4 regions of the Luteibacter sp. KNZ12-1A genome follow, and region 1 is predicted to be linked to each of the others. Evidence: predicted binding sites of a transcription regulator. Region 1 holds the regulator's gene; each other region holds the start of a gene.

Evidence for each region. The regulator sigma-54, encoded in region 1, starts transcription at its own class of promoters, with help from an activator protein. The targets are predictions, from matches to a motif close to TGGCACGNGCNTTGC.
Region 2: pgaA (poly-beta-1,6 N-acetyl-D-glucosamine export porin PgaA) is a predicted target of sigma-54. The motif match lies at 3,181-3,195, and genes of this name have one in related genera.
Region 3: glnA (type I glutamate--ammonia ligase) is a predicted target of sigma-54. The motif match lies at 2,339-2,353, and genes of this name have one in related genera.
Region 4: fliD (flagellar filament capping protein FliD) is a predicted target of sigma-54. The motif match lies at 2,365-2,379, and genes of this name have one in related genera.

What each region holds. Positions count from the first base shown of each region.
Region 1 is NZ_JBPGXU010000069.1:10,938-16,387, reverse strand. It holds gene lptA (lipopolysaccharide transport periplasmic protein LptA) at 1-104, shown strand, start outside; gene lptB (LPS export ABC transporter ATP-binding protein) at 109-828, shown strand; gene ACR9ZJ_RS13640 (RNA polymerase factor sigma-54) at 928-2,409, shown strand; gene hpf (ribosome hibernation-promoting factor, HPF/YfiA family) at 2,528-2,878, shown strand; gene hprK (HPr(Ser) kinase/phosphatase) at 3,094-4,044, shown strand; gene rapZ (RNase adapter RapZ) at 4,065-4,946, shown strand; gene ACR9ZJ_RS13620 (PTS sugar transporter subunit IIA) at 4,984-5,376, shown strand; gene ACR9ZJ_RS13615 (HPr family phosphocarrier protein) at 5,369-5,450, shown strand, end outside.
Region 2 is NZ_JBPGXU010000017.1:33,026-38,475, reverse strand. It holds gene ACR9ZJ_RS06020 (MipA/OmpV family protein) at 1-615, opposite strand, end outside; gene ACR9ZJ_RS06015 (hypothetical protein) at 612-851, opposite strand; gene ACR9ZJ_RS06010 (response regulator) at 1,015-1,725, shown strand; gene ACR9ZJ_RS06005 (ATP-binding protein) at 1,722-3,065, shown strand; gene pgaA (poly-beta-1,6 N-acetyl-D-glucosamine export porin PgaA) at 3,289-5,343, shown strand; gene pgaB (poly-beta-1,6-N-acetyl-D-glucosamine N-deacetylase PgaB) at 5,340-5,450, shown strand, end outside.
Region 3 is NZ_JBPGXU010000012.1:31,177-36,626, forward strand. It holds gene ACR9ZJ_RS04770 (DMT family transporter) at 1-859, shown strand, start outside; gene glnA (type I glutamate--ammonia ligase) at 890-2,302, opposite strand; gene acpA (acid phosphatase) at 2,595-4,274, shown strand; gene ACR9ZJ_RS04785 (undecaprenyl-diphosphate phosphatase) at 4,419-5,213, shown strand; gene ACR9ZJ_RS04790 (winged helix-turn-helix domain-containing protein) at 5,234-5,450, shown strand, end outside.
Region 4 is NZ_JBPGXU010000007.1:34,903-40,352, reverse strand. It holds gene flgL (flagellar hook-associated protein FlgL) at 1-589, shown strand, start outside; gene ACR9ZJ_RS03160 (flagellin N-terminal helical domain-containing protein) at 885-2,327, shown strand; gene fliD (flagellar filament capping protein FliD) at 2,467-3,825, shown strand; gene fliS (flagellar export chaperone FliS) at 3,848-4,264, shown strand; gene fliT (flagellar protein FliT) at 4,261-4,557, shown strand; gene ACR9ZJ_RS03140 (PilZ domain-containing protein) at 4,587-5,168, shown strand.

The DNA of each region.
Region 1 (5,450 bases):
GCAATGGCGCCGCCCCCGTGCACATGACCTTCCAGCCGAAGAACAAGCCGGCCGCCGCCCCGGCGACGCCCGCGACGCCGGCACCCGACACGAAGAAGCCCTGACCCGATGCTTTCAGCCCAAGGCCTGCAGAAGCGCTTCCGCGCGCGCCAGGTGGTTCGCGATTTCGCCTTTTCCATCCGTGAAGGCGAGGTGGTCGGCCTGCTCGGCCCCAACGGCGCCGGCAAGACCACCTGCTTCTACATGGTGGTGGGCCTCATCCAGGCCGACGCCGGCTCCATCAAGCTCGATCAGCAAGACATCACCGGACTGCCGATGCATGCCCGCGCCAAGCTGGGTATCGGCTATCTCCCGCAGGAGGCCTCGGTGTTCCGGCGACTCAGCGTGTCGGACAACATCCTGGCCGTGCTGGAATTGCGTGAAGGCATGACCCAGAAGCAGCGCGAGGACGAGTTGGAGAGCCTGCTGGACGAGTTGAAGATCTCGCATATCGCCGAGCAAAAAGGCATCAGCCTGTCCGGCGGCGAACGCCGCCGCGTGGAGATCGCCCGCGCCCTCGCCGCGCGTCCCCGCTACATGCTGCTCGACGAACCGTTCGCGGGCGTCGATCCCATCTCGGTGGGCGAGATCCAGCGCATCGTCCGCCACCTGAAGGAGCGCGGGATCGGCGTGCTGATCACCGATCACAATGTGCGCGAGACCCTCGGCATCTGTGACCGCGCGTACATCCTGAACGACGGAGAGGTACTTTCCCGCGGCACGCCTCAGCACATCCTCGCCGATGAAAAGGTACGGGAAGTGTATCTGGGCCGTGAATTCCGAATCTGACGGCGCCCGTTTTCCTTTCGCGAAGCCGTCTCCGCGCGACGCTGGTTTGCGGGGCCCGTAAGGGGTTACGATGGATCGGGAACCCCAAGCGTCGCAGGCATGAAACCCGGACTCCAGTTTCGCCTCCATCAGCAGCTCACGCTGACGCCGCAGTTGCAGCAGGCCATCCGCCTTCTGCAACTGTCACAGCTTGAGCTCGAGGCCGAACTCCGCCAGATCGCGGAAAGCAACCCCTTGCTCGAGTTCGCGGAAGACGCCGAGTCCGAAACGGAGCCGGCCGCGGAAGACGGCTATGAGGCTCCGGAATTCCCCTCGCGAGAAGACATCCCGGTCAAGGCGTCGAAGGAGGATGAGGAATCCACCGTCACGCCGTCGGAGGAACTCGCGCCGGAATGGGACGATGACCGGTTCCACGGCGAGGCCGGCGACTACGCCGGTGCATCTTCCCGCAGCGGCGGTCTCGACGAGGATGGTTTCGAGCCGCAGAACGCCGCGCCGGAAAGCCTCCAGCAACACCTGGAGTGGCAGCTCAACCTGTCGCAGTTCTCGCCCCGCGACCACGCCATCGCCACCGCGATCATCCACGCGCTCGATGAGGACGGTTACCTGCATGACGGCGTGGAAGCGGTGGAAGCCGCCTTGCCCGCCGAGTTGCATGCGACCGCCGGGGAGATCGAGGCCGTTCGCCAGCGCGTGCAACGTTTCGACCCCACGGGTATCGCCAGCCTCGACCTGCGCGACTGCCTGTTCTGCCAGCTTTCCCAGTTCTCGCTCGACACCCCGCATCGCGAACTCGCGATCCGCATCGTGAACGAGGAACTGGAACTGCTGGCGCGCAACGACACCGCCAAGATCGCCCGCCGGCTCAAGGCACCCGAGGCCCACGTGGCCGCCGCGGCGAGCCTCATACGCAGCCTCGACCCCCGTCCCGGCGCCGCGCTGGATGCCACGCCCGTCGAATACGTGGCACCCGACGTCTACGCCCGACGCGAGAACGGGCGCTGGCAGGTCAGCCTCAATCCCGACTCCCAGCCCCGGCTGGGCCTCAACCAGCACTATTGCAACCTCATCGCGCGGGCCCGAGGCGACGACGCCACCTGGATGAAGGGGCAGCTGCAGGAGGCACGCTGGCTGCTCAAGAGCCTGCAGTCCAGGGCCGAGACCTTGCAGAAGGTGGCCGATGTGATCGTCCGTCGGCAAAGCGCGTTCCTCGACTACGGCCCCGAGGCCATGCACCCGCTGGTGTTGCGCGAAGTGGCCGAGGAAGTGGGCATGCACGAGTCCACGATCTCCCGGGTGACCACGCGCAAATACATGCATACGCCGCGTGGCACCTTCGAATTGAAACATTTCTTCTCCAGCGGCGTGGCCACCGAGGACGGTGGCACCGCGTCCGCCACCGCGATCCAGGCCATGCTGCGCAAGCTCATCATGGCCGAGGACGCGCGTCGGCCCCTGTCCGACCAGGCACTGGCGGAGGAACTGCATCGACGCGGTATTCAGGTGGCACGACGTACGGTGGCCAAGTACCGCGAAGCCATGCGCATCCCGAGTTCCAGCGAACGCGTCCGCGCCAGTTGACGCGAACGGAACCCCATCGGAGGTCTACGGTCCCATAGGTTCAAGGCTAGAGGAACGGCACCTCGCCGTTCCGATCTCGTCGCCACAAGGCGACACCCTCAGCAAGAAGGAGGCGTCAATGCAAATCCAGATCAGCGGCCAGCACATCCATATCACCCCCGCCCTGCGTGAGCGCGTGGAACAGCAAGTCGGCCGCTTCGAACGCCTTTTCGACAACATCAAAGCCCTCGACGTGGTCCTTTCCGTCGACAAGAACGAGCACAAGGCCGGCGGCACCCTGCATTGCGCGGGTACGCGCCTGCACGCCGACGGTATTGCCCGCCTCGAAGACGACAACAAGAACGACACCATGTACACGGCGATCGACGCGATGATCGCCAAGCTGGCCGACCAGCTGAAGAAGCACAAGGAAAAACTGAAAGACCACCACAATCACGAGGTTCGTGACGGACGCGTCGCCAGCAGCTGAGGTCCGATTCCCCGGGTGGGAAGCGCGCTGGCGGGTGGGAAAGCGCGCTGGCGCGCGAACAGCCTTGCCGCAAGCCCCATCGCGGCCCAGGCCGCTTCCCACCTTCAAGGGCACAACAAGCCCCCTCACGGCCGGCCGCTCCCAACCCTTGTGGCACAATATACGAGCAAGCCGGCCGCCCGCGTGCCGGCTTTTCTCTTCAAGGGACCCAAAGCGTGGACCGGCTTACCGCCAGACAACTCTTCGACGGGGTACACGAGCGCATGGCCTTGCGCTGGGCCGCCGGCATGCGTGGGGAATCACGCGTGCTCGAGCCCAACGCCAAGCAGAGCCGGCGTCCCTCGCTGGTCGGCTACCTCAATGTGATCTACCCCAACAAGGTGCAGATCATCGGTACCGAGGAACTCAACTTCCTCGATGGGCTCGATTCGCGCCAGCGCTGGGAAGTCATCCACAAGATCGCCGCCTACCAGCCCGCCGCCCTGATCGTCACCAAGGAACAGTCCATCCCCGCCGACCTGCGCGAGGTGGCCGAGGAAACGGACACGCCGCTGTGGCAGAGCACCAAGCGCGGCCATGAACTGCTCACCTACCTGCAATACCACCTGGCCCGTACCCTGGCGCCACGGGTCACCCTGCACGGCGTGTTCCTGGAAGTTTTCTCCATCGGCGTGCTGATCACCGGCGAGCCCGCCTCGGGCAAGAGCGAACTGGCCCTGGAACTGATCAGCCGAGGCCATCGCCTGGTCGCCGACGATGCCACCGAATTCACCCTCATCGCCCCCGACGTCATCGACGGCGCCTGCCCCGAGTTGCTGCAGGACCTCCTGGAGGTGCGCGGCCTGGGCGTGTTGAACATCCGGGAGATGTTCGGCCACACCGCGGTGAAACCGTCCAAGTACCTGCGCCTGGTCGTCCACCTCAAGCCGCTGCGCGAAGGCGAGGACACCGACGCCATGACCCGTCTCACCGGCGATGTCAGCCGGCGCAACGTGCTCGATGTCGACGTGCCCAAGATCACCATTCCCGTCGCGCCGGGCCGCAACCTGGCGGTGCTGGTCGAGGCCGCGGTGCGCAACCATGTGCTGAAGGCCAAGGGCATCGACCCGGCGCAGACCTTCATCGACCGCCAGGCGCACCAGATGCGCCGCTTCTCCCCGTGGTGACCGCCGTGAGCGACGAAGTCATGAGCCCTATCGTCGATCCCGATGCCATCCACCTCGTGGTGCTTACCGGCATGTCCGGTGGCGGCAAGACCGTCGCCCTGCGTGCGCTGGAAGACCTCGAGTTCTATTGCGTCGACAACATGCCGGCGGAACTGATCCCGCAGCTGGTCGCCGCCGTCAGCCAGGGTGAGCACGGGCCGCGCAAGCGCATCGCCGTGGGCGTGGACGTGCGTAACCGCCGTGTCGACCTCTCGCGCATGCCGCACGTGCTGTCGGAGCTGTCTTCCGCCGGCGTGCACGTGCACCTGATCTTCCTCGACAGCCGTGACGATGTCCTCATCAAGCGGTACTCCGAGACGCGCCGCCGCCATCCCCTGGCGGCCGAGAAGCTGTCGCTGGCCGATTCCATCGCCCAGGAACGAAAGCTGCTTCGCCCGCTGGTCTCGATCGCGGAGAAGGTCATCGACTCCAGCGACCTGAACGTGCACCAGCTGCGCCGCCTGTTCGCCACCGGCTACGCCGCCGCCTCCGACGGCACGACGCTACTGTTCGAGTCCTTCGCCTACCGGCGCGGACTCCCTTCCGATGCCGATTTCGTCTTCGATGCGCGCTGCCTGCCCAACCCCCACTGGGACCCGCGGCTGCGCCCGTTCTCGGGCAAGGACCTCCCCGTCCGGGAATTCCTCGACGCGAACCCCCTGGTAGGCGAATACTATGCCGACGTCGCCCGCTGGCTCGATACCTGGTTGCCGCGCTTCGAGGGCGAGGATCGAAGCTATGTCACGGTCTCCATCGGCTGCACCGGCGGTCGCCACCGTTCGGTATACCTGGTGGAGAAACTGGCCCAGCATTTCCGCTCGGAACGCGGCAACGTACTGACTTTCCATCGCGAGCTCGAGTGACCATGACCCAGCCCAAGCCATCACGAGACACCGGGCGATGAGCGTCGGCGTCCTCCTCATGACCCACGAAGCCGTCGGCAAGGCGCTGATTTCCGCCGCCCGGCACGTCATGCCCAAGCTGCCGCTGGACATCGACGCCGTCGAGGTACCGCCCAGCGCCGACCCGGACGTCATGCGCACGCTCACGGCGAAGCACGCCCGCGACCTCGACCACGGCGAGGGCGTGCTCGTCCTGGCCGATCTTTACGGCGCCACCCCCTGCAATATCGGCCTGTCCCTGGGCGAACTCGGCGTCCACCTGCGCTGCGTCTCGGGGCTCAACCTGCCGATGCTGCTGCGGGTTCTCAATTATTCGGAAAAATCGTTGCCCGAACTGGCCGAGATCGCGGCCAGCGGCGGCCGCGGAGGGATCTTCATCGACCATGCTTGAACGAGACATCGTGGTATCCAACCGGCTGGGCCTGCACGCGCGCGCATCAGCCAAGCTCGTCCAGCTGGTTTCAG
Region 2 (5,450 bases), on a different contig from region 1:
GTCGGCACGAACGCCGGCCGAGACGTTCACCGTCGCATCCGCCTCATAGGCGGGACGACCGGGACGCGCCTCGGACGAGCGGACGCCGAAATACCAGGTGGCATAGGTCCGATCGACCCATCCGGCGGCGACGTAGGGCGTGATTCGCAGCGGACCGGCGTGGAGCGGCACCCCCAAGCTCAGGTTGGCCTTCTTTCCCTTGGCGCTGCCCAGGCCTGCCAGCCAGTCGAGCGACATCTCCATCGGACCGGGTCGCCAGACCACGGCGGCACCCGCCCGGAATCCACCCTTGCGGTCGGCCATCCCGCGCAGGAACGAGGAATCGCCGGCATCGTAGCCATCGCCGAAGTCGTAGCGAGCGCGCAGGCGGAAAGAGAACGCGCCGACCGGGGCGAACTTGAAGTCGGCGCCGGTGCCGAGGATGTTGAGCCGTTGGCTTTCATAACGAATGAAAGGGAACGCCACGGTGTCGTTATCCATGCCCTTGTACGGCCGGCGCACCACGCCGAAACCCGCACCGAGCGCCCACGAGGAACCGGCATCCTCGGCGGCCAGTGCGACGGCCGGCACGGCAAGCAAGCCACCCATCGCCACGGAGAAGAAGCGACGCGTCATCGTCCGCGCCTCCCCGCTTCGATGGAGCGCAACAACCGCACCAGTTCGCCGGCCTTGCCCGAAGCGATGGCGCGTTCCGCGGTCAGGCCGCGAAGTTCGTGGATGGGATCATGGTGGAACCAATCGTCGCGGAGCGTGGGATCGGGCTCGAGGCGCGAGGCGATCGCGATCGCCTCGATGGAAGGGTCGCGTGGACGGCCGCGCAGGCGGGAACGAACGAGGACGGGCAGACGCATCGTGGCACCTGATGGGAAGAGGTGTGACAAGCGTGCCCATGGACGTTTGCTTCGATTTGTCTGTTTTCCTGCGGTGGCGACATATTGTTTCGACCGTGAAATAAATGACTTGGCGCACTCCAGCGGCTATAACGACGGTATTTTCGCAACGAGACCGACGGGCTTGAGACGCATCCTGGTAGTGGACGACGACGAGGAAATCGGTGCCCTTCTCCGGCGCTTCCTCGAACGCAATGGCTTCGAAGTGGACGTGGCCTCGTCCGGCGTGGCCATGGACGAACGACTGGCCCGTGGCACGTACGACCTGATGACGCTGGACCTCATGCTCCCCGGCGAGGACGGCCTGTCGCTATGCCGGCGCGTGCGCGCGAAGTCATCGCTGCCGATCATCATGGTGACCGCCACCAGCGCCACCTCCGAGCGCATCGTCGGCCTGGAAGTCGGCGCCGACGATTACCTGGCGAAGCCGTTCGATCCGCGCGAATTGCTGGCGCGCGTGCGCGCCATCCTGCGTCGCGCGGACGCCGCGTTGCCGGGCCCGGCCACGGGCACGCGCGTGGCCGTGCGCTTCGCCGGCTGGCAACTCGACGTCGCGCGTCGCGAGCTTCGCGCGGGCGACGGCACCCTCGTCCCGTTGTCCGGCGGTGAATTCGATCTCCTGCTGGCCTTCGTCGAGCATCCGCAGCGCGTGCTCACGCGCGAGCAACTGATCGACCTGGCACGCGGCAACCGCCACGAAGCCTTCGATCGCAGCATCGACGTGCAGGTGAGCCGCCTGCGCCGCAAACTCGGCTATGACAGCGCGGCACCGGAATTGATCCGCACCATCCGCAACGCCGGCTACATGTTCGCCGTGCCGGTGGAGAGCACATGAGCGTCTTCAACTGGCGCTTGAACACGCTCGCCGGCTGGCTGATGGTGAACATCGTCTTCGCCATCCTCATGGTGGCGCTGCTCAATGTCGCCGTCATCGCCTTCGCCAGCGTCTGGGCCCGACCGGATATCGTCCGGAGCGGACTCTTGAAGCAGATGGGCATCATGTTGAAGGCCGTGGACGCCACTCCCGTGGCCGACCGGCCACGCATGGCCGCCGCGATCTCGGATCACGAGGAATACGGCGTGCACTGGTACGCATCGCGTGACCAGGTGCCGATGCCGGCTTCGGACCAGGATGCGACATCGTTCAAGGAGCCACTGGTGGAGATACTCGGGCACCGGCGAATGGAAGCCTTCGACCCGCATGACGACGATCCCGAGGGGCGCTCCGGACAGACCCACTACATGCTCGCCGTGCAAATGGACGACGGCAGCTGGCTGACTTTCGACACCGCCACGCGCATCTGGGGCGTCCACCCTTACACGCGCTACCTGGTGATCGGGCTGTTCGTGATGTTCTCCAGCGTGGTCGTGGCCGCGGTGGCCAGCCGCCACCTCTCCCGGCCCATGCGTCGGCTCGCCGCGGCCGCCGAACGTTTCGGCGCCGACGTGAAGGCGCCGCCGATACGTCCCGAGGGTCCGATGGAGCTGCGAGTGGCCATGCGGGCCTTCAACGAGATGCAGGGGCGCATCCAGCGGTTCGTCCGCGACCGCACGGATATGCTGGCGGCGATCTCCCACGACCTGCGCGCGCCGCTCACGCGTATCCGCCTGCGCGGCGAATACATCGACGAGCCCGAGCAACAGCGCAAGCTGTTCGCCGACGTGGACGAAATGCGCTCCATGATCGACGCCGCCCTCGCCTTCTTCCGGGGCGACGGCGAGGAAGAGGCTCCCACCCGTTTCGACCTCGCCGAGCTGGTCCAGACCGTGATCGACGACGGCCGCGACGAAGGTGGCGAGGTGACCTACGCCGGCCCTGCCCGGTTGATCTATGAAGGTCGCCCGATCGCGCTGAAGCGAGCCATCGCGAACCTGCTGGGGAACGCCATGCGCTATGGCGGCCAGACCCACGTCGAACTCGACACGGACATCGAGCACGTGCGACTGCGCATCCTCGACAACGGGCCGGGCATTCCCGAGCCGCTTCAGGAGACCGTGTTCCGTCCCTTCTTCCGCGGCGAGAGCTCGCGAAACCGGAACACCGGCGGCGTCGGCCTCGGCCTGCCCACCGCGCGCAGCATCGTGCGCGGCCACGGCGGTGATGTCGTGCTGGGCAATACGGCGCATGGCTTGGCGGCGACCCTGCTGCTGCCCATCGAGTCCGCCCGGACCTGAGCGCGCCGCGGGCGCACACGCCACGTCGACAGACGATGATGGAGTTTGCGTCGAGGCTATGCCTTTCGGCCTAGCCGCGATGGCCGGCATGCCTTTTCGCGGTGCCGGCTACCCTCGGCATGGTGCTTGCAGCGAAAATACCGTTCTTCTTTTCACCCCGTGCCGGTAATGACCATCCGGAACGGCCGTTAGGGATCATGTTTACAGGATGGGACGGAATTCGATGACAGCTCCGCGCAACAGGCGTGTGGCAAGGGGACGACTGTGCCTGGCATTGCTGCTGGCACTGCACGGACCGTTGGCCGTGGCCGCCGACAAGCCCGCGGAGCGCGATGCGCTGATGGCCAGGCTGCACCAGGAGCGGGATGCGGGCCACCGCGTGGACGCCCTCGCCCTCTGCCAGGCGATCCTCGACCGCTGGCCCGCCGATGGTGAGGCGCAGGCGCTCAACGTCACGTTATTGACGGAATTGGGCGCAACGACGCGCGCCAAGGAATTGGCGGAAAAACTGCGGCCGGCCCCGGATGCCGCCGCGACGCACCGCCGCGACGCCGACCACGTCGCCCAGGAAATACGCTGGGCCGACGGCGAACCCGCCGATCCCACCCATCCCTACGCCGAAGCCGATCGCGCGGTCGCCGACGCACGCCGCCTGGCCGACGACCCGGCGCTGCCCGCCGGCTTGCGCCAACGCGCGGAACTCGACCTGCTCGTCGCGCTGGATCGCGCCGGCCTCGCCGACGAGGCCGTCTCGCGTTACGACGCCTTGCGCAAGCAAGGCGTCGAGTTGCCTCCTTACGTCCAACGCGCCGCGGCCGACGCCCTGCTGGTGAAGCGCCGGCCGGCCGAAGCCGCCACCCTCTACGAAGCGAGCATCGCGAAGGACCCCGGCCCCTACGGCGCCAACGAAAGCGAACCGCGGATCGGCCTGATGTACGCCTACCTCGAGGCGGGCGAGACGGCGAAGGCGTTCAGGACGATCGACGACCTGGCCGCGAAGGAACCGGCGTGGGAGCGCGTGCCCGGCATCCGCCTGCCGATCCAGAATGCGCGCAAGGTCGACGCCGACCTCAACGCCGCGACATTGCGCGAGTACGTGAACATGCCGGCGGAAGCGTATGCCCGGCTGGAACCGCTCAGCCGCGAAGCCCCGGCCAATTCGCAGATCCGCCGCGAACTGGGCATGGTGGAACTCGCCCGTGGCTGGCCCCGCCGCGCACAGGACGATTTCAACATCGCCGCCACGCTCGACCGCCGCGATGTCGGTGCGTATATCGGCGAGGCCGACGCAAGCCGGGCGCTGAACGACTACGAGGGCGTGGACGAGAACCTCGCCCTCGCGCAGACCCTGGCCGATCGCAACGGCCGCGTCGAGCGCGCGCTGCGCTCATGGGATCGCGAACGCGGGTGGCAGTTCGACCTGGGCACCGAACAGGGCAAGGGCTCCAGCCCCGACTTCGGCGATCGCGACGGCACCACCCAGGCGACCATCGCCAGCCCGCTCATCGACGATCACTGGCGCGTGATCGCGCTCGGCCGCTATTCGACCGCGGACCTGCCCGAGGGCGACGTGCGGCGCAGTCGCGTGGGCTTCGGCATCCGTGGCTACGCCCGTCGCCTCGAAGCGTACGTGCAGGCGCTGCCCGCGACCGACAGCTACGTGGACAAGACGGCGATCGAAGCCGGCTTCGACTGGTCGCTGAGCGATCATTGGTCGTGGGCCGCCGATTTCAGCACCGCCGGCGAAGATACCCCGCTGCGTGCGCAGTACTACGGCATCTCGGCGAAGACGCTGGATACCGCCGTGACCTGGCGTGCCAGCGAACTCACCCAGGCCCGGCTCGGCCTGTCGCGCGACGATTTCAGCGACGGCAACAAACGCAGCGGCTGGCTCGCCACGCTGACGCAGCGCCTGCACACGGCGCCGAACCTCACCCTCGATGGCGGCCTGGAACTCGGCGGCTCGATGAACACGCGAACCGACCGTCCCTACTTCAATCCGCGCCGCGATCACAGCTATGCGGTCACCGGCCGGCTGGAAAACCTGCTCGGCCAGTTCTACGAGCGAAGCGTGACCCAGCGCATCGACGTGGCCGTGGGCCAGTACGCCGAACAAGGTTTCGCCACCGACTGGATGGCCACCGTACGTTATGGCCAGACGATCCAGACCGGCCCCGGCGTGCATTTCGGCTGGGGCATCGGCTGGCACAACCAACCTTACGACGGCCGTCGCGAACACCGCGTCGTCCTCGACCTGACGATGCACTGGGGAGAATGAGTACGATGCGCCCGCTGTTGATCCTGCTTGCCCTGCTCGGGCTCGCGCTTCCTGCGTTCGCGCAGCCGGCCGCATCCGTGCAGCCGCGCCTCATCGTGCTCGCCTAC
Region 3 (5,450 bases), on a different contig from region 1:
ATACCTCTGCTACGGACTGATCGCGGCGACACTCATCGCACCGCGATGGCGCTCGCTGACCGCCTTGATCGGCCGGCGCCAATGGCTGAGCCTCATATGGCTCGCCTTCGCGGGCAACACGCTCTACTACATCCTGCTATCGGCCGCCGTGCAGGTCGGCGGCATCGCCATGACGTCACTCGTGATCGGTTTCCTGCCGGTGGCGGTCACGGTCATAGGCAGCCGCGACGAGGGTGCCGTGCCCCTCACGAAGCTCCTGCCATCCCTGCTGCTATGCGCGATGGGGGCCGTCTGCATCGGTTGGCAGACACTGGCCGGGCCATCTGCCGGCTCGATCGGCCGACAGATGATCGGACTGGCTTGTGCCATCGGCGCGTTGGCGTCATGGACCGCGTATGCGATAGGCAATGCGCGCTGCCTGGTTCGCCTCGAACATGTTTCGGCGCACGATTGGAACCTGCTCACCGGGATCGTCACCGGCGCACAAAGCATCGTCCTGGTTCCGCTCGCGCTCGTCCTTGAAACGACAGGTCACAGCCGTGGCGACTGGATGCGCTTCGGCATGGTCTCGGTCGGCGTCGCCGTCCTCGCCTCCATGACGGGCAATGCGTTGTGGAACCGGATGAGCCGCCTGCTGCCGCTGACACTCGTCGGCCAGATGATCCTCTTCGAGACCATCTTCGCCTTGATCTACGGCTTTCTCTGGGAGTGGCGCTTGCCAACGGCGTTGGAACTGGCGGCGCTGGTCCTGGTGGTCATGAGCGTCGTCTCATGCCTCGCGGCCCATCACAGGCCCGCGGACGCTCGACGGTATCCGAATCGATCGATTCAAGCGCTCCCGCGAGACGGGAGCGCTTGACGATCGATCAACGCGATATCGATCGCAGGATCAGATCGCGTAGTACATCTGGAACTCGAGCGGGTGCGTGCTCGCGCGATAGCGCGTCACTTCCTGCATCTTCAGCGCGATGTAGCCATCGATGAAGTCGTCGGTGAACACGCCACCGGCCTTCAGGAAGTCGCGATCCTTGTCGAGGGCGACGAGCGCCTCGTCGAGGCTGGCGCAGACCTGCGGGATCTTCTTCTCTTCTTCCGGCGGCAGGTCGTAGAGATCCTTGTCGGCCGGCGCGCCCGGGTCGATCTTGTTCAGGATGCCGTCGAGGCCAGCCATCATCAGCACGGTGAAGGTCAGGTAACCCGACTGCATCGGATCCGGGAAACGGATCTCGATACGACGCCCCTTCGGGCTCGACACGTACGGAATACGGCAGGAAGCCGAGCGGTTGCGTGCCGAGTAGGCCAGCATCACCGGCGCCTCGAAGCCCGGGACCAGGCGCTTGTAACTGTTCGTGGTGGAGTTGGCGAAGGCATTGATCGCCTTGGCATGCTTGAAGATGCCGCCGATATACCACAGCGCCGTCTGCGAGAGGCCACCGTAGAGGTCGCCCGCGAACAGGTTCTCGCCGTTCTTCGACAGCGACTGGTGCACGTGCATGCCCGAGCCGTTGTCGCCGACGATCGGCTTCGGCATGAAGGTGACGGTCTTGCCGGCCTGGTGGGCGACGTTCTTGATGACGTACTTCATCGTCATCAGTTCGTCGGCCTTCTTCACCAGGGTGTTGAAGCGGGTACCGATCTCGCACTGGCCGGCGTTGGCCACTTCGTGGTGATGCACTTCGACCACCTGGCCCAGCGACTCCAGCACCTTGCACATGTCGGCGCGCAGGTCACCCAGGCTGTCCACGGGGCTGACCGGGAAATAGCCGCCCTTCACGCCCGGGCGATGGCCGGTATTGGTGCCGTCGTACTTGTAGCGCGAGGACCAGGCGGCTTCTTCCGAGCCGATCTCGTAGAACACGCGGCCCATGTCGTTCTGCCAGCGCACCGAGTCGAAGATGAAGAACTCGGGCTCCGGGCCGAAGAACGCCGTGTCGGCGATGCCGGTGGACTTCAGGAAGGCTTCGGCGCGCTTGGCGATGGAACGCGGATCGCGGCCGTAGGCCTGCATGGTGCTCGGCTCGAGCACGTCGCAATGCATGATCAGCTGCTTGTGGGCGCTGAACGGGTCGAGGTGCGCCGTTTCCGGGTCCGGCATGAGGACCATGTCCGATTCGTTGATGCCCTTCCAGCCGGCGATCGACGAACCGTCGAACATCTTGCCGTCTTCGAAGGTGCCCTCGTCGATGGCATGGGCAGGGAACGTGACATGGTGGTGCTTGCCGAGGATGTCGGCGAAGCGCAGGTCGACGAACTCGATTTCCTCGTCCTGGATCAGGTTCAGCACTTTGGAAGCGGCGGACATACAAACCTCGAATGGGTATGGGGCGGAGTGCATTTAGCAATCGCTATGCCAGCGTTTCCGCCATCGACGGACCGGCCTGGGGCAAGCCTCGGCATCATAGAACGGGTCAACGCCTCGTGTGCAAATGCACCATATTGGTGCGTCTACTGTCCCAATGCACCGTTCTGGCCGCCTTTCAGCGTTTTTCGCGACGACCGGCCTCATCGTTTACCCTGCGTCGCGGCCTGGGCCGCTTCCCACCACGCTGCTTCCCATCCCCAGGCGGCGGCGCATCTTCATTTCGGGTAATGGCATGACGAACGAACACGATGACGACACCCTCGACACCGGGCGACGCCGCCTGCTCGGGGGCATGGCCACCACGGGCGCGTTGCTTGCGCTGGGTGGGCTGCAGGAGGCCGTCGCCGACGGCAGGACTCCCACGGCACGGCCCGGTGGAAAGGACCTGGATGCCCTCCTCGACAAGCACATCCAGACCGTCGTGGTGATCTATGCGGAGAACCGCAGTTTCAACAACCTGTTCGGCGACTTCCCGGGCTTGCAGCAACCACTGAGCGCGGTGCCCCAGGAGCGGTACATCCAACGCGATCGCGACGGAACCGTCTTCAAGACGCTTCCGCCGATCTGGGGTGGCATGGTGCCCCATGAACAGGTCGTCGATCACAAGAGCTACAAGATCGTCGAGAAAGATATCGCCGGCTTGCCCAATGCACCCTGGGCCTTGCATACGGGCGACGGCACGCCGCTGCCGCATGGCCTGGTCACGCGCGACCTCGTGCATGCCTTCTACAACAACCAGCTGCAGATCAACGGCGGCAGGAACGACGGCTTCGTGGCCTGGGGCGACAACGGCGCGCTCACCATGGGCTACTACGCCAGCACGCCCGTGCACCTGCGCCTCTGGCGCCTCGCCGAGCAGTTCACCCTCTGCGACAACTTCTTCATGGGCGCGTTCGGCGGCTCATTCCTCAACCACCAGTACCTCGTGGCCGCGCAGCCGCCTTTCTATCCCGATGCCGACAAGAGTCCCGCACAGTTCAACATCGCGGTGACCGAAAGTGGCGACCCCAAGGATCACCGCCTGAAGATGGCCGAGGATTCGCCGGCCAGCGCCATGCAGGGCAAACCGAAGTTCGCACACCACAATTCGCTGACGCCGGATTTCTGGGCCGTGAACACCATGGGTCCGCCCTACTCGCCCGGCTTCAACGTGGACCGCAAGAATCCCCTGCTGACCGATGCGACCAGTGCGAATACGCTGCCGCCGCAAACGCACAGGCACATCGGCGACCTGCTGTCGGACAAGGGTGTCGACTGGGCGTGGTACGCGGGTGGCTTCCAGGCCGCGCTCGATGGCAAGGGCGATGGAACGGATGGCGCTTTCCCGCAGACGCCGAACTTCCAGGCCCATCACCAGCCGTTGAATTACTTCGTTTCCCTCGCTCCTGGCAGCGAGGCGCGCAAGCGGCACCTGCGTGACGGCGGCTTGGGCGAGACATCCGCGACCAACCGCTTCCTTGCCGACGTGGACGCGGGCAAGCTACCGGCGGTGACGTTCTACAAGCCGCAAGGCAACCTCAACATGCACGCGGGTTACTCCGACGTGGAAGCGGGCGACCGTCACATCGCCAACGTGATCCACCACCTGCGCAAGAGCGCGCAATGGAAGAACATGCTGGTCATCGTCACCTTCGACGAGAACGGCGGCTGGTGGGACCACGTCGCGCCACCCAAGGGAGATCGCTGGGGCCCGGGCACGCGCATTCCCGCGCTGGTGATATCGCCCTACGCGAAGCGCGGACACGTGGAACACACGGTCTACGACACCGGTTCCATCGCCCGCTTCATCACGCGACGGTTCAAGCTGGAAACCCTGCCCGGCCTGAAGATGCGTGACGACGCGATGGTCGCCGCCGGTGGGCCGGCACCTGGTGACCTGACCGAGACGCTGGACTTCAGCCTGAAAGCATAGCCACCCGCTTCGTCGGCGCGGGTTCGCGCCAGAGGGGCACGCATCGGAAGTTCCTGCGATCAGGCGGTCGCATGGCATCGCGTGACGGGGCGGGGTGACCTGCGGCTAAGCTATGGGGCCGTCCCCCATCGGAAAGTCCCCGACGTGAACGACCTGATCAGCGCCATCCTCCTCGGCATCGTCGAGGGGATCACCGAATTCCTGCCCATCTCCAGCACCGGTCACCTGCTTATCGCCGAACGTTGGCTCGGTGCCCGTTCGGACCTGTTCAACGTGGCGATCCAGGCCGGCGCGATCCTCGCGGTCACCTTCATATACTGGCGCACGTTGTGGAGCCTCGCCATGAACTGGCGCAGGCCGGAGACGCGCGACTACGTGCTGAAACTGCTGGTCGCCTTCCTGATCACCGCGGCACTCGGCCTGGTCGTGGCCAAGCTCGGCTTCAAGCTGCCGGAAACCGTGACGCCCATCGCCTGGGCGCTCATCATCGGCGGCATCTGGATGATGGCCGCCGAAAAGCTTGCCGCGCAGCGGCCCGAGCGCGCCTTCATCACCTGGAAGGTGGCGATCCTCGTCGGCCTGGCGCAGATCGTCGCCGGGATCTTCCCCGGAACGTCCCGCTCGGCCGCGACGATCTTCATCGCCATGCTCGCCGGTACGAACAACCGCGCCGCGGCGACCGAGTTCGCGTTCCTCGTCGGCATCCCCACGATGTACGCGGCGACCGGCTATGAATTGCTGAAGACCTTCCAGCACGGCGGCGCCGCCGGAGAGGACTGGACCGGCCTGGGCGTCGCGTTCGTGGTATCCACCATCGTCGCCTTCGTGGCCGTGAAGTGGCTGCTCGGCTACATCCGCTCGCATCGATTCACGGCGTTCGCGATTTATCGCATCGCGCTGGGCATCGCGCTGTTGCTGCTCCTGCCAGCCGGCGGCTGAGACCCGCGACAGCCGCCCACATGGACAAGGTGACCCGCTACCGCTTGCTCGACCTCACGATCGACCTCGCGCGACAGCGGGTCGAACGCGACGGCACGCCGCTGGACGTGGCGGGGCTGAGCTTCCAGCTGCTCGCTTGCCTTGTCGAGCGCGGCGACCGCGTGGTGGGCTTCGACGAGCTGATGTCGGAGGTGTGGGCACCCGCCGTGGTGAACGAGGAAACCGTGACCCAGCGCG
Region 4 (5,450 bases), on a different contig from region 1:
GGCCGTGGTGGGCGCCACTTCGGTCACCGATGCGAGCGCCTGGGACGGCGGCAGCTACAGCATCACCTTCACCTCGCCCACCGACTACGAGATCCGCGACGTCAACGACCCCACCAATACGGTCATCTCCACGGGAACGTACACGGGCGATACCGGCACCATCGCTTTCAAGGGTGCGCAACTCAATGTCACGGGCAATCCCGCCACGGGCGACACCTTCGCCGTGGGCCCCTCGTCCTCGCAAGACGTCTTCTCCTCGGTGGCCGGCATCATCAACGCCTTCGAAGCACCGGGTGGCGGCGCGGCGATGAACAACCAGATCAACGCGCAGTTGCAGAACCTGGACCAGGCCGCCACCAGCTTCCTCGATACGCGCACGAAGATCGGTGCGCGCATGAACACGCTCGACCAGCAGACGCAGATCGGCGCGGACGTGAAGTTACAGTACGCCAGCACGCTCTCCGACCTGCAGGACCTCGATTACGCCAGCGCCATCAGCAAGTTCACCCAGCAGCAATCCGCGTTGGACGCCGCGCAGCAGTCGTACGTGAAGATGCAGAACCTGAGCTTGTTCAACTACCTCAAATAAGAAACGCGTCAATCCCGTTGCAATGCATGGGAGGCGGCCGCAAGGCCGCCTTTTTTTCTTGCAACGAGGCCTAAACCCGGGGCCGGACGTGCCGATAAGGAACCCTGACAGCGGCCGGCGAGGCGTCATTGGCGGGTGCTGATCAAGAAAGTGGTTGACAGGTAGAAAAAGTTCTCAAGTTTCTTCCCGGCGTGCCGTAAACCTCTCTGAGGCGGAAGGCTTCCCTAACGGAACCCCGCCGGACTACGCCGCACAACCTCCGGCATTTCGGTTCCGCTTACAAAGGATCAATCCCATGGCTCTGACCATCAACACCAACATCATGTCGCTGAATGCTCAGCGTAACCTGAGCACCTCGCAGACGAAGCTGTCGTCGGCCATCGAGCGCCTGTCTTCCGGTATGCGCATCAACAGCGCGAAGGACGACGCCGCCGGCCTCGCCATCTCCACCCGCTTCACCACGCAGATCAACGGCCTGAACCGCGCCGTGCAGAACGCCAACGACGGCATCTCGCTGTCGCAGACGACCGAATCGGCGCTGGATGAAGTCACGAACAACCTGCAGCGCATCCGCGAACTGGCCGTCCAGTCGACCAACGCCTCCAACTCGGACAGCGACCGCGCCGCGCTCGACGCCGAAGTCCAGCAGCGCCTGGCGGAAGTCACGCGTATCGCCACGCAGACCAACTTCAACGGCATGAAGGTCCTCGACGGTTCGGCCAACTCGCTCAGCTTCCAGGTCGGTGCCAACGTCGGTGAAGTGATCACCGTCGGCCTGAACCAGGGCATGAAGGCCAACCAGGTCGGCCAGCTGGCCTCCGGTTCCGCCGCGCTGGCGTTCACGGCCACCGCCGCCTCGGGCGCCGTCACCACGGCCGGCCAGGCCCTGGCCACCGCCGACTTCTCGACCGTGCCTGCCAACTTCACCGTCAACGGCACCGCGGTCAGCCTGACCACGAACCTGACGGATGCCGCTGGCGTCGCCGCCGAAATCAACACGCAGCTGGGCGCTGGCGCCACGGCCACGGCTTCGGTCAACGCCACGACCGGCCGCATCGAGTTCACCAGCACGGCCACGGGCAACACCGCGACGGCTCCGGTCATCGGCGGCGCCAATGCGTCGATCTTCGGCACCACTTCTTCGACCGCTGGCGTCAGCGTCGGCGACAAGGTTCCGGTCACGCTCGCCGCCGGCGCCGTCACCCTGCAGGTCGGTGACAACGCCTCGTTCGACCTCGCCGGCACGTACAACTCGGCGCAGGACCTGGCCGACGCCATCAACGCCAAGTCGGGCCAGGGCATCAATGCCTACGTCGGTTCCGACGGCGCGGTGAAGTTCGCTTCGGCGAAGGCGATCACGGTGGGTGGCACGGCTCCGGCCGACGCTGGCCTGACCGCCGGTACGCTGGCGGTCTCCACGACCGACACCCTGGCCAACTCCTCGGTCAAGACGGTCGACGGCGCCAACCAGACGATCAACCGCATCGATGCGGCCCTGCAGTCGGTCTCTGACCTCCGTTCGGACCTCGGTGCGGTGCAGAACCGCTTCGAGTCGACGATCTCCAACCTGCAGAACATCTCGCAGAACCTGACCTCGTCGAAGTCCGCCATCACGGACGCCGACTTCGCCCAGGAAACGGCGAACATGTCCTCGGCCCAGATCCTGCAGCAGGCCGGCGTCTCGGTCCTCGCCCAGGCGAACCAGGCCCAGCAGATCGTCTCCAAGCTGCTCCAGTAACAGGCGTCACACCGCCAGCCCCGGCCAAGGCCGGGATTGGCAGGGTAATTGCTTAGTTGTCGGCGGTTGGCGCTCGAAAGGGAGCCAGCCGCCGACAAATTGGCGCCCAGGGCAGTGAGGCGTCCTCCAGGAGAGCTTCATGGCCACCAATCCCATCACCCTCGGTTCCAGTTCCATCGACGTCGCCAGCATCGTCACCAACCTGACGAACAACAAGCGCGCGGCGACGGACAGCTCCCTGGCTGCCCAGGTAAGCGCGAACACCACCCAGATTTCCGCGATCGGCAACTTCACCTCGTCGCTGACGAGCTTGCAGAACGCGATGAAGGCACTGACGGACGGTAGCGCGTTCACGACGCAGAAGACCTCCGTCGGTGACTCGACGATCCTTTCCGCCACCGCGGACGCGGATGCCCAGCCGAACACGTACAACATCGTCGTCGGCAAGCTGGCCACCTCGCAGAAAACCACCTCGACGGCCTTTGCCACCAGCAAGACCCAGGTGGGCACCGGCACGCTCACGATCGCCATCGGCGGAAAGTCGATGAGCCTGAACGTCGCATCCGGCGCGAATTCGCTTGAGAACATCCGCGATGCCATCAACAAGGCTTCGGACAATCCCGGCGTTACCGCCAGCATCGTCACGGGTACCGATGGCGCGCACCTCGTACTGACGTCCACCTCCACCGGCGCGGCCAACGCCTTCACGGTGAGTTCCAGCGGTGGTGACGGTAACCTGTCGCAGTTGAACTTCGATCCGTCGACGGATTCCGCGACGGTCAAGGCGCAGGACGCGGAGTTCACGATCGATGGTCTTCCTGCCACGAGCCCGTCGAACACCGTGGCCACCGCCATCGATGGCGTCACCCTCGCCTTGTCCAAGACGGGTACCAGCACTGTCACCATCGCCAACGACCCCACCGCGGTGTCCACGGCCATCACCTCCTTCGTCGCGGCCTACAACGCCTTCGTTTCCACCTACCAGACGCTGACCAAGTACGACGCGACCAATCAGCAGGTCGGCGCCCTCATCGGCGACGCCACGCTGAGTTCGATCAAGAGCCAGATCACCTCCCTGGTCGGCTCGCAGTCCACCGGCACCGGCGCCGGCCCGAAATCGCTCAGCGACCTCGGCGTGGCTTTCCAGATCGACGGCACGTTGAAGTTCGATTCGACCAAGCTGATCAAGGCGCTCGCGACCAATCCCAAGGAAACCCAGGGCCTGATCAGCGGCAGCGATGGCATCGCGCCCAGGCTGGACAAGCTGATCACCAGCTGGACCTCGTCCAGCGGCATCCTGACCCAGCGCACGGCCAACCTGAACAAGAAGGCCAAGGATCTCACCCAGCAGCAAACGGACTTCAACGTCACGATGAAGGCCTATTCCGACCGCCTGACCAAGCAGTACACGGCGCTCGACACGATGATGACCAAGCTCAGCAACACCAGCAGCTTCCTCCAGCAGCAGTTCGACGCGTTGACCACCAGCAAGAGCTGACGGCTTCTCCAGGAAAAGACTCATGGCACTCGGATATTCCCAGGGCGCAGGCGCCTACAAGCAGGTCCGTACGCAAGGCGGCATCGAAACCGCCGACCCGCACGGCCTTATCACCATGCTGATGGACGGTGCGCTGGAGAAGATCCGCTTCGCCCTCGGACACATGGTGACCGGGAATGTGGCCGGCAAAGGCGAGGCCATCTCGAAGGCCATCGAAATCGTCGGCGCGTTGCAGTCGGCCCTGAACCACGAGGTGAAGTCGCCGCTGGTGGGGCAACTGGATAGCCTGTACGACTACATGAGCCGCCGCCTCTTGCACGCCAACCTGCACGACGATGCGGACGCCCTGGACGAGGTGACTCGCCTGCTCGGGCAGATCCGCGAGAGCTGGATCGCGATTCCCGTCGAGGCCCGTCAACCCGCCGGAGTGGGCGCGTGACCGGCGTCGTCTGGTGCGACCTCGACCGCGCCCTTGGCCTGACCGAGGCCATGCATGCCGCGGCCAGCGAAGGACGTTGGGACGAGCTGGCGGAACTGGAGGCCGAGCGCGAGCCCGTCCTCAGGGGCGGCAGCATGCGTCCCGCGCCGGAAACCCTGGAGTCGTTGAAGTCCATCATGTTGCTCGACGGCCTCATCAAGGATCTCGTCTCCGTGGCCCGCGACGAGGTTTCCGTCGCGTGGGACGCTTCCCGCCGGGTACGCCGGGCCGTGGCCGCGTATAGTTCCTTCTGAGCGTTGATCTTCGGCAGGGGGTGGGGCGGATGAGCGGCGAAGACTGGCAGGCATTCTCCGATCGCGTCGCCTGGGACGCGGCGTTCCACGCCACTTGCGATGCCGTCGAGCGGCCGGACGCCGCCGCGCTGTCCCTCATCAACGACCGCAACGCCAGCGTCCTGGTCGCGGTGTCGGCGCTCATGGATCGCCGCAGCGATCCCGTCGAGGACGACAGCCCGCTTTCCCAGGAAGTGGCCCGGCTCGACGCCAAGCTCAATGTCCTGATGGAGATCGTGAACCGGCTCCTGCTTCCCCAGTCGGGCTTGCCGCCACGCATGCCGCTGCGTTTCAACGCGGCCGGTGCCGTACTGCCCTTGCACGGTTTGCCACCCGTAGGCCAGCCTGTCCTGCTCAAGATCCATTTCGACGTATGTCGCGCGCTGCCTCTGGAACTACCCGGCGTACGCTTGGCCGGCCCGCAGGACGGCAAGGGATTCATCGGTTTCGAGGGCTTGTCCGAAGCCGTGCGGGATGGCCTGGAGCGGCTGGTTTTCCGCCAGCACCGGCGGCAGATCGCCGAAGCACGGGCCCAGGCCCGCCCTGCGGAAGGCGCCGCGGACGCGATGTGACCTTTTACGTCACGTGACGTCCAAACGTCGCGTGGCGTCCCGCGTCACATTCGTGACGCCTGTCGTCACGATTGACACCAGGCGCCCTCCCGCTCGTCCGGCAGTGATCGAAAGGGATTCCGCGTACATCCGGAAGGGTCGCGGTAGCACATGCATTTCAGCCGTCGTGCGCCGGATTTCCGACGTTGGCACGCTCTTTGATTGATACCTTGCAACGAGGTCGACGGAATTCCATCGCGGAACCGTTTCCAGACCTTCGACCACACGTCATGCGAGGTACTC